DNA from 3 places in the Rhizobium sp. S96 genome. Region 1 is predicted to be linked to each of the others. Evidence: predicted binding sites of a transcription regulator. Region 1 holds the regulator's gene; each other region holds the start of a gene.
The links. Region 1 encodes PhoB, which activates phosphate uptake and scavenging genes when phosphate is short. Its sites were predicted from a motif close to TGTCATNNANCTGTCAT; they were not measured.
Positions count from the first base shown of each region.

Region 2: a site for PhoB is predicted at 2,101-2,117, ahead of QTL94_RS24325 (LTA synthase family protein). Genes of this name have one in related genera too.
Region 3: a site for PhoB is predicted at 3,201-3,217, ahead of QTL94_RS05130 (inorganic diphosphatase). Genes of this name have one in related genera too.

Region 1 covers NZ_JAUDRY010000003.1:276,968-281,939, forward strand. Annotated here, with positions in the region: gene QTL94_RS02355 (GcrA family cell cycle regulator) at 154-690, shown strand; gene QTL94_RS02360 (aspartate/glutamate racemase family protein) at 847-1,497, shown strand; gene phoB (phosphate regulon transcriptional regulator PhoB) at 1,569-2,252, opposite strand; gene phoU (phosphate signaling complex protein PhoU) at 2,289-3,002, opposite strand; gene pstB (phosphate ABC transporter ATP-binding protein PstB) at 3,046-3,861, opposite strand; gene pstA (phosphate ABC transporter permease PstA) at 3,876-4,972, opposite strand, start outside.
Region 2 covers NZ_JAUDRY010000033.1:11,011-15,982, forward strand. Annotated here, with positions in the region: gene QTL94_RS24310 (DUF2865 domain-containing protein) at 1-120, shown strand, start outside; gene bluB (5,6-dimethylbenzimidazole synthase) at 124-819, opposite strand; cobalamin riboswitch at 861-1,044, opposite strand; gene QTL94_RS24320 (TolB family protein) at 1,070-1,903, opposite strand; gene QTL94_RS24325 (LTA synthase family protein) at 2,132-4,060, shown strand; gene QTL94_RS24330 (DUF1003 domain-containing protein) at 4,148-4,672, shown strand; gene QTL94_RS24335 (hypothetical protein) at 4,801-4,972, shown strand, end outside.
Region 3 covers NZ_JAUDRY010000004.1:82,808-87,779, reverse strand. Annotated here, with positions in the region: gene lon (endopeptidase La) at 1-1,391, shown strand, start outside; gene hupB (DNA-binding protein HupB) at 1,598-1,873, shown strand; FMN riboswitch at 1,997-2,146, shown strand; gene QTL94_RS05135 (DMT family transporter) at 2,236-3,138, shown strand; gene QTL94_RS05130 (inorganic diphosphatase) at 3,271-3,873, shown strand; gene QTL94_RS05125 (aldo/keto reductase) at 3,927-4,913, opposite strand.

The DNA.
Region 1 (4,972 bases):
AGTCAGCCTCACACTAGGTTAAAACTCAATTACTAGACTGCATGCGGCGGAACTAGTCACCAAAATCGAGCAAGCGTTTCTTGCCTCGGACACGTCCGGGGCAACGGTGAAGGATTCTGCCTACACCAACGCTAATAAGGCGGAGACAGGGGCATGAACTGGACAGACGAGCGCGTTGAAAAACTGAAGAAGCTGTGGTCCGAAGGCCTGAGCGCCAGCCAGATCGCGGCACAACTTGGCGGTGTAAGCCGCAATGCCGTCATTGGCAAAGTTCACCGCTTGAGCCTGCCGGGCCGGGCCAAGGCCGGCGGCACGTCGACGGCGACAAGAACGCCGAAGCGCGCCACGTCGGCACCACGCGCTCCGAATTATGCATCCCGGATCACCGCCACCCGCACCGTCACCCGCCAGCAGGGCGCGACGATGCTGAAGGAAGAGATCGACATCGATGCGATCGAAGAAGTCAGCTACCGTCCTGCTGCCAACGTGGTCGTACCGATCTCGCGCCGCCTTGGCCTGACGGAACTCACGGAACGCACCTGCAAGTGGCCGGTCGGCGATCCGCTGAAGGACGACTTTCACTTCTGCGGCTGTGAATCCCCGGATTCCTCGCCTTACTGCACCTATCACCAGCGCATGGCATACCAGCCGGTGAACGAGCGCCGGAAGGCTGCAAACCGGGTCGCTTGATCCGGAAGCCGGATAAGGAATGCAAAACGGGCCTTCGCGGGCCCGTTTTTTGTTGACTGCGCAACGCGGACAGCGCTCGCATGCCATACCGGGCGCGCTGCGTTTCTGTAGGGGGATGCGTGTTGCGTTCGGCGTTCGCGCGCACTGGAGCATGCGGTGAAAATATCCTGCCTACATACGGCCGACAGCAACATTGCTGTATTCGAGGCCGCGGCACGAGAGATCGGCCTCGCCGAGGGAACGCTTGCCCATACGGTCCGGCCCGATCTGCTCGCAGACGCCGAACGCTCGGGTGGGCTCACCCGTGACATTGCTCATGAAACCGCTTCGCTGTTGCGATCGCTCGGTCGAACGGCTGATGCCGTTATCCTCACATGCTCGACCCTTGGGCCGTCGGTGGACGCATTGGGCGACACCGTGTCCATTCCCACCCTTCGCGTCGACGCTGCCTTGGCGGAACAGGCAGTTCAGGCTGGAGGCCGGGTCGTCGTTCTTTGCGCGGTTCAAACCACCGTGGAACCAACGGCGCAACTCTTCGCCACGGCAGCCGAGGCAACGCAAACGGCGTTCGAAGTGCGCTTGGTGCCGGGGGCATGGAATCTCTTCAAGGCCGGCAATCGTGATGGATATCTGGCGGTCATTGCCGAGGCGGCAGATGCCGCTTACCGCGAGGGGGCCGCGGCCGTTGCTCTCGCCCAGGCGTCGATGGCGGGCGCTGCCGATCTGGTCAAGGATGGTCCCAAACCCCTTAGCAGTCCAGCGGCGGGCCTGGCCGCCGCTGTGGCAAGCGTTTCGCGAGACGCCTGACACCGGCGGCTCGTTCCCTATGCCCGCAGGACGCCCCCAGCGGCCCGCTCTGCTGGCGGCTCGATGGAAGCCTAGGCTTCCATTGAGTATCCGGCGCCGCGAACGGTACGGATCACATCCTGCATGTTGGAGAAGTTCAGCGCCTTGCGCAGACGCCCGACATGGACGTCGACGGTCCGTTCGTCGACATAGATGTCGTGGCCCCAGACGCCGTCCAGAAGCTGCGAACGCGAGAAGACCCGGCCTGGCGAGGCCATGAGGAATTCCAGCAGGCGGAATTCCGTGGGCCCCAGGCGGACTTCGCGGCTCTTGCGATGAACGCGGTGGGTTTCGCGATCGAGTTCGATATCGCCGCACTTGAGGAGCGACGAGAGAACTTCCGGCTTGGCGCGGCGCAGCATCGCCTTGACGCGGGCAACCAGCTCGGGTGTCGAGAACGGCTTGACCACGTAATCGTCGGCGCCGGTGGACAGGCCGCGAACGCGTTCGCTCTCCTCGCCACGGGCCGTCAACATGATGATCGGCAGACGTTCGGTTTCCGGCCGCATGCGCAGGCGACGGCAGAGCTCGATGCCGGACACGCCAGGCAGCATCCAATCGAGGATCAGAAGGTCGGGCGTGCGCTCCTGCAGCCGGATCTCGGCCTCGTCGCCGCGCAGGATGGTGTCGACCTCGAAGCCTTCGGCCTCAAGGTTATAGCGAAGAAGCACGCTCAGGGCCTCTTCGTCTTCAACGACAGCTACTTTAGGTATCATTCGTTTCGGTCTCCTGGGGGCGCGGTCGCGGAACGATTATTCAGTGACTGCGCCGACGGTGTTGGCGGTATCGTCCTTCGGACGTTCGCCTTCCGGCTGGGCACCGGTGGCCATGTAGTAGATGGTTTCGGCAATGTTGGTCGCATGGTCGCCGATGCGCTCGATGTTCTTGGCGCAGAAGAGAAGATGCGTGCAGCTGGTGATGTTGCGCGGATCTTCCATCATGTAGGTGAGCAGCTCGCGAAACAGCGAGGTGTACATCGCGTCGATTTCCTCGTCGCGCTCACGGATCGACTTGGCGCGGTCCGCAGCACGGCTCGTGTAAACGTCGAGAACTTCCTTGAGCTGGACAAGCGCCAGCTCCGAGAGGTGCTCGAGGCCGCGAGCGAGCTTGCGGGGAACGCCGCTGCTCTGCACGGCGATGACGCGCTTTGCAGTGTTCTTGCCAAGATCGCCAACGCGCTCGAGGTCGGCCGCGATGCGGATCGAACCCATGATTTCGCGAAGGTCGGCGGCCATGGGCTGACGACGTGCAATGGTGATGATCGCCTTGTCGCCGATCTCGCGCTCGGCGTGGTCGAGGATCACGTCGTCGGAAATGACCTTCTGGGCCAGCGCCGTGTCGCCGTTCACCAGGGCGCGGACAGCGTCTGAAACCATCTGTTCTGCAAGACCGCCCATTTCCGAAATACGGCGGGACAGGAACTTCAGGTCGTCGTCGTAGGCGGAATAGATATGTGTCGATGCCATGGGGCTTATCCTTGAATGTCCTGAGGGTTACCGTTGCCGGAGATCAACCGAAGCGGCCCATGATGTAGTCCTGGGTGCGCGGGTCATCCGGGTTGGTGAACATCTTGTCTGTGTCGTTTTCCTCGACGAGGTTGCCGAGGTGGAACATGGCGGTACGCTGCGAAACGCGAGCCGCCTGCTGCATCGAGTGTGTGACGATGACGATGGTGTAGCTTTCGCGCAGTTCGTGGATGAGCTCCTCGACCTTGGCGGTGGCGATCGGGTCAAGCGCGGAGCACGGCTCGTCCATCAGGATGACTTCAGGGCTGACCGCAACGGCGCGAGCAATGCAAAGGCGCTGCTGCTGACCGCCGGAGAGGCCGGTGCCGGACTCGTGAACGCGATCCTTCACTTCGTTCCACAGGCCGGCACGCTGCAGGCTGTGTTCGACGATCTGGTCCATGTCAGCCTTGCTCTTTGCGAGGCCGTGGATACGCGGGCCGTAAGCGACGTTCTCGTAGATCGTCTTCGGGAACGGGTTCGGCTTCTGGAACACCATGCCGACACGGGCGCGCAGTTCGACCACGTCGATATCCGGATCGTAGATATCATCGCCGTCGAGCGTGATCTTGCCGGTGACGCGGCAATTGTCGATCGTGTCGTTCATGCGGTTCAGGCTGCGCAGGAACGTGGACTTGCCGCAACCGGACGGGCCGATGAGCGCCGTCACGGTATTTTCGCGGATGTTCAGCTTGACGTCGAAGAGCGCGCGCTTCTCGCCGTAGTAAACCGATACGTCCTGGCCAATCATTTTATACGGAATGGTATTCATCTTCTGGTCCAGCGCTTTCTCGACTGCTGCTTCCGTCAACATGTTCATGATGTTTACTCCGTTTACCAGCGGCGCTCAAAGCGACGACGCAGAAGGATAGCTCCGAGGTTCATGACGATCAGGAACAGGAGCAGGACGATGATGGCGCCGGAGGTGCGCTCGACAAAAGCGCGCTCGGCTTCGTTGGCCCACATGTAGACCTGCACGGGCAGTGCCGTGGAAGGATCCATGGGGGTGGCCGGTGCATTGGCGACGAAGGCGACCATGCCGATCAAAAGCAGCGGTGCGGTTTCGCCGAGCGCATGGGCCAGGCCGATGATGGTGCCGGTCAAGATGCCAGGCATTGCCAGCGGCAGGACATGGTGGAACACCATCTGCATCTTAGAGGCACCGAGACCAAGGGCTGCCGCGCGGATCGACGGCGGCACGGCGCGCAGCGCGGCGCGGGTCGCAATGATGATCGTCGGCAACGTCATCAGCGTCAGCACCAGACCACCGACCAGCGACGCGGAGCGCGGCAGGCCTGCGAAGTTGATGAAGACGGCGAGGCCGAGCAGGCCGTAGACGATCGAGGGAACGGCCGCGAGGTTGTTGATGTTGACCTCGATCAGGTCGGTCAGCTTGTTCTTCGGCGCGAATTCTTCGAGGTAGATCGAAGCGGCGACACCGATCGGCAGCGCAAGAACGAGAACGATCAGCATCAGATAGAGCGAGCCGATCAGAGCAACGCCGAGGCCGGCTGCCTCAGGACGGCTCGAGTTGCCATTGACGAAGAGGCCGGTGTTGAACTGCTTGTGCAGGGTGCCGCTTGCCGTGAGCTGCTGCATCCAGCCAACCTGCTTGTCGTTCACCTTGCGGTTCTTCTCGTCGACCTTGAGATCGATCTGGCCCTTGTTGGCAGAGTCGATGTTGGCGTCGGCCAGCAGCGTGACATTGACCGTCTTGCCGATCAGCGACGGATCAGCCACCACCATGTCGCGGAGAACGATCGGAGCGCCCTTGGAGATCATTGCCGAAGCGTCGCGCACGTCAGGGCGGCTGGAGGCATTGATCCCGAGCGTCTTGATCATCGCATCGCGGATCAGGACGGGATAGTTCGCGGCCACCAGCACCGACGGATCGGTGGCGCGCTTGTTATTGGGGTCCAGCGTCTTTTCGC
Region 2 (4,972 bases), on a different contig from region 1:
CCCTACGAGCCACAGAGCGGCAAGGTGCGGCAGGTCGGCCCGCAGTTCCTCGCCGGCGATCAGGAAACGATCGATCTGAAGCACCCGTTGGCCCCCGGCGCCCAGCCGCAACAGCAGTGACGCTCACGAAGCGTCCTCCGTTCGCCCCCACGCATCGTTGAAGATCAGGTCTGAGAGCGGCACACGTTGCCGCCAGCCTTTGATCGCGAGTTCCGGCTGGTCGTAGAGCTGGTCGACATAGCCGATGCAGAGCCAGGCGACGATTTCGACCCGTTCCGGGACGCCGAGTATCTGTTTCAGCTCCGCCTCGTGGAAGATGCTGACCCAGCCGACACCGATGCCTTCCGCCCGCGCGGCAAGCCACAGGTTCTGGACGGCGCAAACGGTGGAATAGGAATCCATGCGCCGATTGTGTGTTCGCCCGAGCACCACGTCGCCACATCGGTCCGGATCACAAGTGATGCAGATTCCGAGAGGCGCACTCCGGATGCCTTCCAGCTTCAGCGCACGATATGCCGCCTGCTGTTGACCGGAGAACATCTCTGCGGCCTCGATATTGGCGCGATTGAAAGCCTCCCATACGCGGAGCCTCACGTCCTGGTCACGCACCAGGATGAAATTCCAGGGCTGCATGAAGCCGACCGAAGGCGCGTGGTGCGCGGCCGCAAGCAGCCGCCTGACAGCGTCGTCAGGTAACGGGTCCGGCAGGAACTGGGATCGAACATCCCGTCTGGTTTCGATTGCCTTGTAAACGGCCGCACGTTCATCGGCTGAAAAGGCACCGGCTCTCGATAGAGAGCCAGATTTGTCTGGTCGCATCGTCAATCCCCAACAATACAACCGCCCGCCGTCCGCGCGGGTCAGTCTATGATTGTCGGGCCGGTCTTCTGACTTGGCGTCATCCGTCTGCAGCGCCTTCCCGGCGCAAGCCAGTGGCATATCAAGCGGCAGACGTCGGCCTTACAGCGTTGGGCACGTTCCGGTCTTTCACCGAATTCCCGATTCTCCCGCCGCTTGGCGGGCACCCGACGCGCGTTCTATGTCCCGAAACGAAGACAAAGGCAATCGTTCAATCCGGTACCGGGAAGTAGCGGACATACGCGAACTCGTCACCATTCGGTGACCAGTTCGGAACGTTAATCGTCCCCTGCCCGCCGAAGAGCTCGAACAGCGTTGTCAGGTTGTTGCCATCCATGTCCATCATCCGGAGCCGGACATTCAGGTCGCGCGGGTGGTCGAACACATCAGGGTCGTAGGAGAGGATCAGAACCCGGTCGTTGTCGGGCGACGGATGAGCAAACCAGTTGCCGTAGTCGTCCTGCGTAACCTGCTCGAGCCCCGTGCCATCCGGGTGGATGCGCCAAATCTGCATCAGGCCGGTGCGGCTTGAGTTGAAGTAGATCCAGCGGCCGTCGGCGGAGTAATCAGGACCATCGTTGCGTCCCTCTCCGTGGGTCAGGCGCCGCTCTTCGCCACCCTCGACCGAAATCGTGTAGATATCGAAGACGTCGTTGCGGATGCCGCAATAGGCGAGTTCCTTCCCGTCTGGCGACCAGCCATGCCAGTAAGACGGAAGGTTCGGGGTGACCAGGCGCGGCGTGCCGCCTTCGATCGGCAGGACATAGATCGCCGATTTGCCGAACTCGGTCTTGTCCGAGATGACGATCTGCGTTCCATCAGGCGAGATGCCGTGATCATTGTTGCACTGGACGGCGAAGCCGGTATCCAATCTCTCGAAGCCGCCTGAGCCGTCGAGGGCGAGGCGATAGAGCAGCCCGTCGCCGTTGAGCAGCAGATAGCTCCCGTCGGGCGAGAAATTCGGTGCCTCGACAAGCTTGTCGGTTTGCCAGACAATCCGGGCAGTGCCCGTTCGAACGTTGTAGATCTCCACGGAACTGCGCACGCCAAGCCTCCTCAAACTCAAACCGGTCCCTGACCTACGCGACCGATTGATTGGGCGCAAGAAAACTCTCGGCAGCTACCTTGCCCCGCACCGGCGATGGCCCTTCCGTTCAGCCTCTTCGGGCATCAACAAAATGCGAGAACTGCAGGAAACTAAAACGGTTCATCTAGCGTTCATGACCAAGATGTGACAGTTCGGTGAAGGTTTTATGATATTGGAGTTTCACCGTTGATCGCGCAAGTTTTAAGGTCCGGAGCGGCGTCTCGTGTCGCGTCGTTCTACGCTGGCGCGGGTGAAGGTCGTGCCTCCATATCGCGCGGCGCTGTGGGGACCGCCCTTTCTGCGCTGATTGCGCTTCTTGCAACGATTACGGTCGAAATGATCGCACGCGGTGGTGTTGGCGACGTGGGGACATTCCTCACCTCGACGGCCCGTCCCGGTATGACCACCGTGGTGATGCTGACGGTGCTGATGCTCACCCTCGATGCGGCTTTCGGTCGGCGCTTTCTATCCGCCTTGATCGTCCTGCCGCTGGTGATCGTTCCCGCCTTCGTTTCCAATCAGAAGCAGCACTACCTCTCCGATCCTCTCTATCCGTCGGATATCCTGTTCGGTCGGCAGATCATGGAGCTTCTGCCTGTCATGGTGCGCGAGCGACCGGTCACGGCGATTGTCCTGGCAATGGGTATTCTGCTGTCGCTGGCCGGCATGGTCTTCGCCTGGCGCTTTGCCTGGCGGCATTTCCCCAAACTGCAGAGCAAGGCGCGTGTCAGGTGCCTTTGCCTCGGCCTGCCCGTGGTCGCCGCCTTCGGCTCGCTGATGGACTACTCGCAATACTCCTGGATCCGCGATCGCCTGCAGGTCGTGCCGATGATGTGGGATCAGAAGGAAAATTACCGCAGCAACGGTTTCATACTCGCCTTCATCTTCAACGTCCCGATGGCCGACGTCGCCGCACCCGCAGGCATTGGCCCGCAGGCCTTGGACGCCATTCCGGCACGCAACTACGGATATCTCAGCGGCCCGAGCGAAAAGCCGGATGTCATCATGGTGATGAGCGAGTCCTTCTGGGATCCGACACGCCTGAAGACGCTGAAGCTGTCGGCCGATCCGATGCCGAACATCCGTGCCGCCCAGTCGGGCCATGTCTTCTCGCCGGAGTTCGGCGGCATGACCGCCAACGTCGAGTTCGAGGCGCTCACCGGCTTCTCGAACGCATTCCTGCCCTATGGCAGCATTCCCTATCAGCAGTATATCCGTAACGACATTCCCTCACTGGCGACCTTCTTCCGCGGGCAAGGCTATGCCGCTCGCGCACTGCATCCCTTCAGCGGCTGGTTCTGGAACCGCAACGAGGTCTACAAGGACTTCGGCTTCGAGGAGTTCCGTAGCGAGGAAACGATGCCGGCGATGGAAAAGCGCGGCATTTTTGCCTCCGACGATGCGCTGATGAAGGAGATCATGCAGGAGGCGGATGGGATGGATCGCCCCTTATTCTTCTTCGCTGTCACCCTGCAGGGACATGGTCCTTACGAGCCCAATCGCTACAGCAAGAACACGATCGACATCCAGGGCGCCGGCCTGACCGATTCAGATCGTGCGACGCTCGGTACCTATACGCAGGGCGTGAAGGAGGCTGACGACAGCTTCAAGATGCTCACGGACTGGGCGAGCAAGCGCGAACGCGAAACCATCATCGTGCTCTGGGGCGATCATCTGCCGCCACTCGGGAGCGTGTACATGGATACTGGCTATATGCCTGATCAGGTCGCAACCCGTAAGGCATCCGTCAGCGTGATGAAGCAGGAGCACGAGACACCGCTCGTTATCTGGTCCAACAAGAAGGGCGTGAAGTCCAATGTCGGAACGATCAGCCCCTCGCTGCTGCCCTATCACCTGCTGAAATTCGCAGGCTACGAGCACCCCTATTACACCGGCTTCCTCGGTCGCGTTCAGAAGAAGTATGCGGTTGTTGATCGCTATCAGCTGATCGCCCGCGACAACACCCCTTCGCCCGATTGGGTTCTTAACCCCAAGAACCTGGATCCACTGGTGCGAGACTATCGCTATCTCCAGCATGACATCATGTTCGGAAAGGCGCAGTCCCTCGAGCGCTTCTTCCCGCAGCATGCCTGGCTGAACAGCGCCGGCTTGTGACGGCAATGCGGGGCTGACCGCATTGCAATTTGACATGAGAACGGAATACTTCGCCCCGAAGCAAAACAATGCATCGGGAGTCGATCCATGCACAATCTATCCGATTTCGTACACCATCATTTCGATAAGTCCACGGGCGAACTCAGTGAGATCGAGAAGCGTGTTCTCGCCAAGGCGCATGAGCGCAAGATCATCTCGACGAACGTCAATGCCGCCTTGCAGGCAAAGGCATCCGTCGGCGAACGCCTGGCGGATTCGATAGCCCGTGTCGGTGGTTCCTGGGGCTTCATCACCGGCTTCCTAGCTTTTCTTGTGGTCTGGTGCGTGGCCAACACCATCGTGCTCGCGACCGGGGCATTCGATCCCTATCCGTTTATCTTCCTGAACCTTGTGCTCTCAATGCTTGCGGCCATTCAGGCTCCGATCATCATGATGTCGCAGAACCGTCAGGCCGAACGGGACCGCTTCGAGGCTGCGAAGGATTACGAGGTAAACCTCAAGGCGGAGCTGGAGGTATTGTCGCTGCATCAGAAGATCGACATGCAGGTTCTGACAGAGATCGCGGCCATGCGCGAAGAGCTTGGCAGGCTTTCGCAACGCCTCACGAACTGAATACCGCCCTTACTGGACGATTTAACTATATCGAGCGATCAGCAAGAGAGCGTGCGCATCGTCCATTGAAAAAGTGCAGTAAGTGTAAGAGGAGAGCGGCGAGGATATACCCGCTAGGCTGAGCAGACATGGATGAGACTTGCCGCACCATTCCCCGCACCGTTCCAAGCGGGAAGGTTCATACTCGTGAGGAAATCCTTCACCATCCCGCATTCCCGTCGGTCGAACGCCAGATCGCCCTGCATCTCATCGGCATCCACAAGCGGGCACCACGCCTCGCCCGTCTTGTGGCCTCCCATC
Region 3 (4,972 bases), on a different contig from region 1:
AGGCTCGTGCGACCAAGATCAAGGGTCCGATCCTGTGCCTCGTTGGCCCTCCGGGTGTCGGCAAGACCTCGCTCGCCCAGTCGATCGCCAAGGCGACCGGCCGTGAGTATGTCCGCATGGCTCTCGGCGGCGTTCGCGACGAAGCTGAAATCCGCGGTCACCGCCGCACCTATATCGGCTCGATGCCCGGCAAGGTCATCCAGTCGATGAAGAAGGCGAAGAAGTCCAACCCGCTCTTCCTGCTCGATGAAATCGACAAGATGGGCCAGGACTTCCGTGGTGATCCGTCTTCGGCTTTGCTCGAAGTGCTCGATCCGGCACAGAACTCGACCTTTATGGACCACTACCTTGAGGTCGAATACGATCTGTCGGACGTGATGTTCATCACGACGGCGAATACGCTGAATATCCCTGCGCCTCTGATGGACCGCATGGAAGTCATCCGTATCGCCGGCTACACCGAGGACGAAAAGCGCGAAATCGCCAAGCGGCACCTGCTGCCGAAGGCCATCAAGGAACATGCGCTGCAGCCGAATGAATTCTCGGTCAGCGACGATGCCCTGATGGCGATCAGCCAGCAGTACACCCGCGAAGCCGGTGTCCGTAACTTCGAACGCGAATTGATGAAGCTCGCGCGCAAGGCGGTTACCGAGATCATCAAGGGCAAGACGAAGTCCGTTCATGTGACGGCCGAAAACATCGACGACTATCTGGGCGTTCCGCGCTTCCGCCACGGCGAAGCCGAACGCGAGGATCAGGTCGGTGTCGTCACTGGTCTGGCCTGGACGGAAGTCGGCGGCGAACTGCTGACGATCGAAGGCGTCATGATGCCGGGCAAGGGTCGCATGACCGTGACCGGCAACCTGAAGGAAGTCATGAAGGAATCGATTTCGGCGGCGGCATCTTACGTCCGCTCGCGCGCTGTCGATTTCGGCATCGAGCCTCCGCGCTTCGACAAGAGCGACATCCACGTGCATGTGCCGGAAGGTGCGACGCCGAAGGATGGCCCGTCGGCCGGTGTTGCCATGGCAACCGCGATCGTCTCGATCATGACCGGTATTCCGGTCGACAAGAACGTGGCAATGACGGGTGAAATCACCCTGCGCGGTCGCGTACTGCCGATCGGTGGTCTGAAGGAAAAGCTGCTTGCAGCGCTTCGCGGCGGTATCAAGAAGGTGCTGATCCCGGAAGAGAACGCCAAGGACTTGGCGGAGATTCCGGATAACGTGAAGAACAACATGGAGATCATCCCCGTTTCCCGCATGGGCGAGGTGATCAAGCATGCCCTGGTCCGCAGACCGGAGCCGATCGAGTGGGATGGAACGGTGGAAACGCCGGTCATCGCGACGGTCGAAGGGCTCGATGAAACTGGCGCAACCATAGCTCACTGAGCCTTGTTTGCCACATTCGTGCCCAATTGCTTAAAAACCCTGAAAAGGCTGGCGTTTTCGCCAGCCTTTTTTTGTGAAAACCATGTGTAGACGCTTGCATTTCCTTGATTTGCAGGGTCTTTGGGGTGCGGCGGGCCTGATGAACCTTATTCTGTGCCAGCTTATAGATTTGAGTCGTTTCGAACCATTTAGAAAGGGGTGGAAACATGAACAAGAATGAACTCGTGTCCGCAGTTGCCGAAAAGGCAGGACTCTCGAAGACCGATGCTGCTTCCGCAGTTGACGCAGTTTTCGAAGTTGTCCAGGCTGAACTCAAGGGCAAGGGCGACGTTCGCCTCGCTGGTTTCGGTAGCTTCACCGTTTCCCATCGCGCAGCCACCAAGGGCCGCAACCCGTCCACCGGCGCTGAAGTCGATATCCCGGCTCGCAACGTGCCGAAGTTCACGCCCGGCAAGGGCCTGAAGGATGCCGTCAACGGCTGATTGGATTTGACTTGGCTGCCGGACAACGAGGCCGGCGGCACAGGTTTTAGAGGGTTCGGCGCAAGCTGGACCCTTTTCGCGTTTTTATGACCTTGCTGATCTTGCGACTTTGTTTTACGCCATTGATGTTCTCAGGGCGGGGTGAAAGTCCCCACCGGCGGTAAGAGCATCTGCTTGAGCCCGCGAGCGCTTTTCCGGCCACGTCGGAAAGGGTCAGCAGATCCGGTGCAATTCCGGAGCCGACGGTCATAGTCCGGATGAAAGAGAATGAACGTCGTTTGATCGCGAAGGCCGATGCCGACGCGTGATATCGGCGCTCATGCGTCCTGATTTGTGTTGGTCCCTTGTTTCGGATGAATGACATGAATCAGACTTCCCCATTGACCGCTTCCAAGTCGCGCGCGCTTGCCGGCGCCGGCTGGATGGTACTTGCAGGGATCGCTTTCGCGATCCTCAACGTCATCACGCAGTGGCTGACGATGAAGCTGGCGTTTCCCTCCGCATCAGCCGCTTTCTGGCAATATGCATTCGCTTTGCTGTTCTCCCTGCCGTTCCTGAAAAAGGTCGGCCTTTCCGCCATGCGGACCAGTTACCCCTGGCGCCACGCCGTTCGCGTTGCCCTGGCCTCCTTCGGCGTGCTGGCCTGGGTTGCGGGGCTCGCGTCTGTCCAGATCTGGCAGGCGATCGCACTGGTGATGACGTCTCCCTTCTTCATCATCCTCGGCGCCCGGCTGTTTCTTGGCGAACGTGTTGGAACCGCCCGTTGGGCAGCGACCGCAGTCGGTTTCATAGGCGCGATGATCATCCTGCAGCCGTGGTCGGATGCCTTTACCTGGGCTGCCCTGCTGCCGATACTCTCCGCGTTGCTGTGGGGAGCCTCGTCCCTGATCACCAAGAGCCTCACCGGGATCGAGCGCCCAGAGACGATCACCGTCTGGCTGCTGGTCTTGCTGACGCCGATCAATGGTGGCCTGGCGCTTGCCGCGGATTTCGCCATCCCGACCGGCATGACCCTCGTGCTCTTCGTTCTGGCTGGCCTGTTGACCGTCATGGCGCAGTATTTCCTGACGCTCGCCTACACCGTGGCCGACGCCACTTACGTGCAGCCGTTCGATGATCTCAAGCTGCCCCTGAACGTACTGGCCGGCTGGCTGTTCTTCGGTTACGCGCCGGCGGGCTACCTCTGGCTCGGTGCTTTCCTGATCCTCGGCGCCTCTATCTTCATCATGCAAAATGAAATGAAGCGGGAGCGGGCGGGCGGCTGATCCACAGCTGACCAGCGGGCGGTCACGCATATGTTATCGCCCGTTCCGGAAGCCGACAGAAATGTCATATCGTTGTGATCTCACCCCCCTAGGCGGAGTGCGTTTCTTATAGCGCCAATGGGGGTATCCATAGTGAAGACGATTTTTTCCACCGCAGCAGCCTTGCTTTTGACCGCAGGTATCGCAGCCGCTGCAGACTATGTTTCCTATCTCGATTTTCCGCAGCCGAAGGATGACAGCAAGGAGTTCTTCACGGCGATCGAGATCCCGCAGGGAAGCATCATCAAGTACGAGATCGACGCCGATACCGGCCACATCGTCGTTGACCGCTTCCAGTCGATGCCGGTGGCCTATCCGGCCAACTATGGCTCGATCACCAGCTCGCTCGGCGGTGACGGTGATCCGCTCGACGCGATCGTCTACACACGCGAACCGGTCGCTCCCGGCGCAATCATCCGGGTGCGCGCGATCGGTGTGCTGAAGATGATCGACGGTGGCGAGGTCGACGACAAGATTGTTGCCGTGCCGACGACCGACATCGATCCGACCTACGACAAGGTCAAGGAAATCACCGATCTTCCGGAGATCGAGCAGGAGCGCCTGCAGGCCTTCTTCCGCGTCTACAAGCAGCTTCCGGCAAAGCGCAAGGTCGTCGAGCTGAACGGCTTTGAAAATGCCGAGAAGGCGCAGTCGGAAGTCGCCACCGCCATCAAGGCCTATGCCGACAAGAAGTAATTCGAGCCGCACGCTCAAAGAAATGGCCGGGTTTTGCCCGGCCATTTTTGTATCTACCAGCGCTGATGCACGTGCGGCCCGATCAGCCGCTCGTAGATCTCGCGGGTGGCATCCATGACGTCCTGCGAAAGCGGCGCAAGGCTGGCCGCGGCCGCGTTGGCTTTGGCCTGCTCGGCATTGCGAGCGCCGGGGATCACGACGGTGACGGCGTCGCTCATCAGGATCCAGCGAAGCGCGAATGCGGCCATGGAGGCGCCGGCCGGAACCAGCTTGCGCACTTCCTCGACGGCTTGAAGGCCAACCTCGAAAGGCACACCGGCAAACGTTTCGCCGACGTCGAAGGCTTCGCCGTGACGGTTGAAGTTGCGGTGGTCGTCGCTCGCGAACGTCGTTTCCCGGTTGATCTTGCCGGAGAGAAGGCCGCTTGCCAGCGGCACGCGGGCGATGACGGCGATGTTCTTGCGGCGCGCTTCCTGGAAGAACAGATGATCCGGTCGCTGGCGGAAGATATTGTAGATGATCTGGATGCTGACGACGCCGGGATATTCGATCGCCTTCAACGCTTCCTCGACCTTTTCAACGCTGACGCCGTAGCCCCGGATCTTGCCGGCCTTCTGCAGTTCGTTCAGCCCTTCGAAGACTTCGGGACGATAAAGGACCTCTGTCGGCGGGCAGTGCAGCTGAACCAGATCCAGACTGTCGACGCGCAGGTTCTTGAGGCTACGATCGATGAAGCTTTCGAGGTTGGCCTTGGTGTAGCCATCGGCCACATGCGGATCGAGCCGGCGACCGGCTTTGGTCGCCACCATCGGGCGCTCGCCGCCACGGCTTTCAAGCACATCGGCGATGATCTTTTCCGAACGCCCGTCACCATAGACGTCTGCCGTGTCGATGAAGGTCATGCCGGCATCGAGGGCGGCGTTGAGCGCTGCGCGTCCGTCCGCTTCCGTGACATCGCCCCAGGCGCCGCCGATCTGCCATGCGCCAAAACCGATGTTGGTGACAGTATGGGGCAGATGGCCGAATGAATGTTGCTTCATGAAAATCCTCCACGTGATCAAGTGTTCCCGGCACTAGCAGCGAGCCGGGCAGGGGGCAA